2 linked regions of the Herpetosiphon gulosus genome follow. The protein of the gene in region 2 interacts with the protein of the main gene of each other region in a pairwise test. Links are inferred from orthologs where the notes say so. Each region holds a gene or a part of one and is shown on either strand. Other genes may lie near its edges.

Region 1 (3,143 bases), on a different replicon or contig from region 2:
CTAGCTGGTCATAAAAATTTTGTAATTCATCAATCCTAAATGTTGTGCTAAATAGTTTTTGCTCAATAATACTGGTCTGATCAGGATATTCTATTGCGATTGCTTGCTGCAAAATAGCATAATATTCAGTTAATGTAGGATCTTCAGTTGCATAATTAACTGAGCCTTCAGGCATAATAATTCTAGGTACTGGTATTGTTGTTGGTTCTGGTTTTTCAGGAATATCAGTCGTTAATGTTTGGATTACCAAAACTTGATCAGTATTAACCTGCATTGTGATCATTGCTAGAGCAACTGGTGTTTGATCAATGGTTTTACTATAAACAATATGCGAATAGCGATCATCACCTTGGCTGCTAATCCGCTCCCATTCGCGATTATTAAGATTTGAGCTAATAGTTGCATATACTAAGCTAAGGCGATCTGTACTAGTTAACACGTTTCGGCCTAGAATATTCGTATAGGGTTCTGCTGCATGCCAATTTATTAATAATTGATCAATTTTTTCATCAGAGCCAAACGCATAAGCGTCACCCCATGTTGGAATGTCATATGACTCGGGAATTGCAACTTCGTAGCCTTCGATTGTTCGAGTTGATGTCGTTGAGGATTGAGTTGGTTTGACAGTTGGGGTTGGTTTTGTTGGAATATCAGTGGTTAAGGTTTGAATCAATAAAACCTTTGATGGTTGATCTTTGGCATTCCCGGCAATAATTAGTGTATCTAAAGCGACAGTTGTTCCATCAAAAACTTTAGTATAAACCAGCTGAACATAGCCTTCATTATAACTAGTAAGCATTTTCCAATCGAAGCGATTGAGATCTTGGGCCACGATTTGATAAACAGTCTCAAATGGGCGATCACTTATAAAAACGTCACGCCCAATAATATTGGTATATGGTTGCTTTTTTATCCAAGTGGTTAAAAGCTCATCAGTTGCCGAATTACTTCCTATTGGATAGCGATCATCCAATCCAAAAATATGAGTTTTATACGATTCAGGAATTGCAATTGCGTAGCCCTCGAGTGTGCTGACAGCCTCGGTTTGAGTTGGATTAGGAGTTGTCGTTTGACTACAGCCTGCTAAGAGCAACGCCATGATTAAAAACCAACGCTTGAACATTTGTCTTCTCCTCATAATTCATTTAATTGCAGCCATAACGAAACTCCAAGTGCTAAACTTGGAGTTTCATTGCAAGCAAATAAACCTGAATAACTAATTGTCTAGAGATTATCTTTGGTGATTAATTTTAGCTCGGTGCGAATCCAGCCGCTAAATTTCTCGCCTTTGAGGGTGCGATAGCCGTAGTCCATACCGATCGCTGCCATTTGAGCACCGTATTGTTCGACGGTCGCCAGCATTTTACCATCTTTGATCAACGGTTGCACAGCAGGAATATTATCAAAGCCCACGACTTTGATTTTATCGAGCATATTGGCAGCTTCGAGCGCTTGGACTGCCCCAAAAGCCATTGAATCGTTGGCGCACATGATTCCTTGCAGGTCGGGGTACTTTTTGAGCCAGGCGGCGGTGATGCTTTGACCTTCGCTGGTTTCCCAGTGACCACTTTCAGCAACAACTAAATTTAAGCTGCCATCGGCAATAGCATCATCAAAGCCTAGGCGGCGTTGGACGGCATTATCGGCCTCTGGATTGCCTTCGAGCACGGCGACTTTGCCGCCTGTGCCTAAGGCTTTGGCCAGCACATCGCCCGACATTTTGGCTCCGGCGCGGTTATCGGGGCCAAAAAAGGCTAGATCGATGCCAGCGGCTTTTTTGGTTGCTTCATCGAGCGCAACATCGATGTTGATCACCACGATGCCTGCTTTGACGGCTTTGGCAACTGGAGCAACCAAGGCAATCGAATCGGCGGGAGCCAACACAATCACAGCATATTGCTCATTAACCAAGCGCTCGAAGGAAGCAATTTGGGTGGCGAAATCGCGCTCATCGTTAATGCCAGTGGCAGTGAAATCAAAGCGGGTTGCATTTTGGCGGGCATATTCTTCAGCGCCAGCTTGCATTTGTTGGAAAAACTCGTTGCTCAACGATTTCATGACGAGTCCAATTTTGGGTTTAGTTGGGGTAGCGGTGCTAACGGGGGTAGCACTGGTTGTTCCACAGCCAGCGAGTAGCCCGACAGTGGTAAACGCACTGAAACGGAGGAAGTCACGGCGGGAATATCCGACGGAGTTTACCAGAACTTGCGGCTTGTTGGTTGGCTTTTCCATTGGATGATCCTTTTGCACATGGGGAACACGACGAAGGCTTGAGACGAAATTGCTGTGTTCTCACATTAATCTTGATTAAATTCGTCAAAATTTACGAGCAAGTTAACTATCGCAATTGTAGCATTTGTGTCTAGCCTCAATAGTCCCATCCTGCTCTAGGAGTATGCTTAAACCCGTTTAAGCGCTTTTTAACATATCTGCATAAAGGTTATTAAATTTTTTTGACAAATCGGTTAAGATCCTTTAATATATAACTAATCCACTGATACGGAGCTTGATAGTGTTGTTAGGTTCGTTTGCTGACTGCGTAAAAGGAGGACGCAACATCAGGATCATCGGCCTCACCGATCCTTCATGACAACGATGTGTAAAGGTGTAGGTACAGCCGCTGTTGGTTTGGTACTGCACGATTTTGGTTAAAATCAACCCACATGTTGAGGAGGCAACTTTGAAGCGTCTGTTTGTTTCGAGCATGTTGATCTTGGCGGTTAGTGCGTTTGCTGGCTCAAATTCATCGTTCGCCCAGTCACGCGATGTAGAAAAACCCGTCGATATTGGCGATGCCGTTGGTCTCGACCTCAATGCCCCTGCTGTTCCTGGACAATTTGTCATCAAATTCAAGAATTCAACCTCAAAAGCCAGCCGCGCCAACACCTTGAGTGCCTTGGGCGCAGTGCAAATCGATCGGATCGAAGCGCTTGACGCTGAAGTCGTCGAATTTGCTAGCTTGAAGAGCAACGATAGTTTGGCGATGCGCCAAGCCATGGTTGAAAGCTTGCTCAAAGATGGCAACATTGAATATGCCGAACCCAACTTTATCTATACTTCAACCTACACTCCCAACGACCCAGGTCGTAGCTCACAATGGGCATGGGGTGTAACCCAAGCATACACTGGTTGGGATATTACTC
Region 2 (4,045 bases):
ATAAAACGAATTGGCGGGAGTTAGTAATTGCTCAGGAGTCGAACAATGAATAAAGCCTTCTTCAGCCAGCGAAGCTGGGCGATATTCACCAGCAGCGACGGCTTGCTGCCACTCGGTGGGAGAAATAATGTGCAACAACATGGACATTCCTCTAGCAAACAATGAATCAATGCGGCGCATACACAGCCTGTATGCGCCGCATTGATTGTACTCGGATTAGCCGATTTTGCTAATGCCGAGGCTAAGTTTGCCTTGTTCCAATTCCATACTGCTGGTGTGATGGTTATCGTTAGCATCGCCAACGCTCAACACCTCACACAAAGTTTCGGCCTTGATATACTCGGCATATTCAGCCACGACTGCCGCCAAATCAACTTCAGTCCCCAAAGTTGCGTTGATCTTATCGGTGATCGCGAGATCTGCGGCCTTGCGAGCATCGTTAAGGTTGCGCACGATTTCGCGGGCGATGCCTTCGCGCAGCAATTCGTCAGTCAGCGTCGTAACCAACGCTACCAACAAGCCCTCACCTTCAGCAACGGCGTAGCCTTCGGGCGATGAGGCTTCCATCAATACATCGTCAGCGGCGAGGGTTAATGTCTCACCTTCAACTGCAACCTCGAAGCTAGCCCCAGTTTCAACTTTATGCGCAGCATCGGCGGCTTGCTCGCTGCTGAGATTCGCCAATACTTCACGCAAGGCTGGAACCAGTTTGCCAAACTTTTTGCCCACTGAGCGCAAATTGGGCTTGAAACGATAGCTGACCAAGCCATCGCCCACGCCAAGCCAGCGCACCGACTTGATATTGAGTTCGTCGCTCAGTTCAGCGCTCAGTTCGTCAAGTTGCTCGCCGCGTGGCAAGCGCACCAACACTTCGCTGAGTGGTTGACGCACGCGCATCCCAGCGTTCTTGCGAGCGGCACGGCCCAAGCTCACGGCCTTGAGCAACAAGTCGGTTTTACGGATCAATTCTTCATCGATCACTGCCAAATTGGCTTCGGGATACAGCGCCATATGCACACTTTCGGCGGCAGTTTGGTCGTAGCTGCGCACCAGATTTTGATACAACGATTCGGCCACAAATGGCGTGAATGGAGCCATCAGTTTGGAGATCGTCACCAAACAGGTGTACAAGGTTGAATAGGCAGCTTGCTTATCGCCGTTCATCTCGCTGCCCCAGAAACGCCGCCGATTACGCCGCACATACCAGTTTGAAAGCTCATCAACGAATTGTTCGAGCCGCTTGGCTGGCGTATTCATATCGTAATTGCTCAGATCATTACGCACATCGCGCACCAAAGCGTTGAGTCGTGCCATGGCCCAACGATCGATCGCTGCCAAATCGCCTTGCGCCAATTCAGGTGTCCAACCATCAACATTGGCGTAGGTTGTGAAAAAGCTATAGGTATTCCACAAGGTCAACAAGAACTGACGCAACGATTCGCTGACCAAATCGGCTGAGAAACGGCGTGGGTTGTAAGGCTGACCAGCAGCAAACATATACCAGCGCACCGCATCAGCACCATACTTCTCGACCATTTCCCATGGCGAAACGATGTTGCCCTTGGATTTGGACATCTTCTCGCCTTTGCCATCCAACAAGTGCCCCAAACAGATCACATTCTTGTAGGCTGGACGATCGAAGAGCAAGGTCGAAACCGCGTGCAAGGTGTAGAACCAACCACGGGTTTGGTCGATTGCTTCCGAGATAAAATCGGCTTGGCCGGCAACTTCGAATAATTCTTGATTTTCAAATGGATAATGCCACTGTGCAACGGGCATCGCACCTGAATCAAACCAACAATCGGCTACATCAGGAATGCGCTGCATCGTACCAGCTTCGCACTCAGGGCATGACCACGTAGGCGCATCAACAAATGGGCGGTGCATATCCAGATTGGCAGTATCTTGGCCCCAACGTTCGCCAAGCTCCGCCAACGAACCAAGCACATCGATATGTTGACAATTATCGCAGGCCCAGACTGGCAGCGGCGTGCCCCAATAGCGCTCACGGCTGATCGCCCAGTCGATGTTATTTTCGAGCCAATTGCCAAAGCGCCCAGCTTGGATGTGCTCAGGCACCCAATTGATCTTTTTGTTGTTGGCGATCAACTGTTGCTTCAAGGCCGTCGTGCGGATATACCACGATTGCTTGGCATAGAACAGCAACGGCGTTTTACAGCGCCAACAGAATGGATAGGTGTGCAGCACCCGCCCTGATTTGAACAATAAGCCTTGTTCTTTCAAATAGCGCGTGATTTTGGGATCAGCTTCTTTGAAGAACATGCCTGCAAAGCCAAAGCTTTCAAAGCTGCTCAGTACTTTGCCCGCTAAATCAACCGAGAACAAGGTTGGCAAGCCATACTTACGGCCAATTTCCAAGTCGCCATAAGCTGGCGCGATGTGCACGATGCCCGTACCATCTTCCAACGACACGAACTCATCGGCAACCACCCGATGGGCACTGCTCAAATCGATTGCTGCGCCATTATCGCCAACCCCTGGAAATAGCGGTGTATAGCGCAAGCCACGCAGATCGGCTCCAACAAAGCTGGCGAGTGTGGTGGCAGTTTCGCCCAACACCGCGCCAACCAAAGCCTCGGCCAAGATATAGCGCTGACCTTCGTGCTCAGCCAGCACATACGTTGCCTCAGGATTAACCGCCAAACCAGCGTTAGCCGGCAAGGTCCAAGGTGTCGTCGTCCATGCCAAGAAGGCGGCATCGGCAACTTGAGCATCTAAAGCATGGTCACTAGACGTATGTCGAAAACGTACCCACACCGATGGATCGTCAGTGTTATCTTGGTAGCCTTGAGCTACCTCGTGATCCGAGAGCGATGTCCCACAGCGTGGGCAATGCATCGTCACTTTATAATCACGATACAGCAATTCACGCTCGTGCAATTGCTTGAAGATCCACCACAACGACTCGATATATTTGTTATCATACGTGATATAGGGATCTTCAAGATCGATCCAGAAGGCGATCCGCTGGGTCAGTTTTTCCCATTCTTGGATGTAATCCCAAACTGATTGACGACAAGCAGCGTTAAATTCGGTGATGCCATATTTTTCGATGTCGGGCTTGCCCGCGAAGCCTAATTTCTTTTCAACTTCCAGTTCAACTGGCAAGCCGTGGGTATCCCAGCCACCGCGAGCGCCGATGACCTTTTTACCAAGCATGCGGTTGAAGCGCACCATAATATCTTTAGACGAACGAGCCTCGACGTGGTGAATCCCCGGGCGACCATTAGCCGTAGGTGGCCCTTCAAAAAAGACAAACGGACGCGAAGCATCACCATGGTCAAGCGTCTTTTTGACGATGCCATGGGCTTCCCACCAAGCGGCGATCTCATCCTCAAGCGTCGGAAACGACACCTTGGGATCAACTGCTGCAAACGCCATTGTTGACTCCTCGTTGACTAAAAACACAAAGCCCCGCCCCACACTGCTGGGACGAGGTTATCAAAAAGACCTCGCGGTACCACCCTGCTTGATAGTCGTTTGCACGAACTACCCACTTTAAGCCGTTGCCATCACAACGTCATCCCGATAACGGGGGATATCCGGTTCGCTTACTGCCAAAGGGTTCAGCGTTCAGCTCAGGAGAGATTTTGGTTGGGGTTGCTGATACGTGCCTTACACCATTTGCACGCTCGCTGATTCAGGATTTAGCCCAACTACTCGGCTCCGTCAACGCCTGTGACCCGATTGTACCATACTTAAAAGTCAGCCGTCAAAGGACTAAAGTATGAATTATGAGGGAGGAAAGAACATAGAACAAAGAGCATAGAGCAAGTTTAACGCAGAGGGTGGTAGGGGTCAGGATTCAGGGGCCAGAGGTCAGAATTCAGTAGTCAGTTAATTTAACTGATCCCTGATCCCCAACCCCTGATCCCTATCGCTTACAAACCTGCGACGTGTTCGTGGGCGTGATACGACGAGCGTACCATCGGGCCAGATTCGACGTGGCGGAAGCCACGGGCTAAGCCTTGCTCACGGAACCAAGTAAAGGTTTCGGGTGGTACATAACGGTCGATCGGCCAAT

What was found.
Region 1: the proteins of ileS (region 2) and ABEB26_RS13395 interact in binary tests that used the Escherichia coli proteins (3 or more experiments, as listed by UniProt). The link is inferred for Herpetosiphon gulosus from one-to-one orthologs.

What each region holds. Positions count from the first base shown.
Region 1 is NZ_BAABRU010000009.1:23,205-26,347, reverse strand. What follows is about bases 229-3,047. They hold ABEB26_RS13395 (sugar ABC transporter substrate-binding protein), read right to left. Parts: upstream 2,233-3,047; coding sequence 1,225-2,232; downstream 229-1,224. Other genes in these bases: ABEB26_RS13390 (S8 family peptidase), read left to right, coding at 2,681-3,047; ABEB26_RS13400 (hypothetical protein), read right to left, coding at 229-1,123. Outside these bases: more of ABEB26_RS13400, read right to left, coding at 1-228; more of ABEB26_RS13390, read left to right, coding at 3,048-3,143. UniProt on the Escherichia coli protein: Part of the ABC transporter complex RbsABC involved in ribose import. Binds ribose. Also serves as the primary chemoreceptor for chemotaxis.
Region 2 is NZ_BAABRU010000005.1:293,353-297,397, reverse strand. Bases 17-3,737 are described here. They hold ileS (isoleucine--tRNA ligase), read right to left. Parts: upstream 3,403-3,737; coding sequence 217-3,402; downstream 17-216. Other genes in these bases: ABEB26_RS08825 (DUF952 domain-containing protein), read right to left, coding at 17-141. In the rest of the region: more of ABEB26_RS08825, read right to left, coding at 1-16; lipA (lipoyl synthase), read right to left, coding at 3,903-4,045. UniProt on the Escherichia coli protein: Catalyzes the attachment of isoleucine to tRNA(Ile). As IleRS can inadvertently accommodate and process structurally similar amino acids such as valine, to avoid such errors it has two additional distinct tRNA(Ile)-dependent editing activities.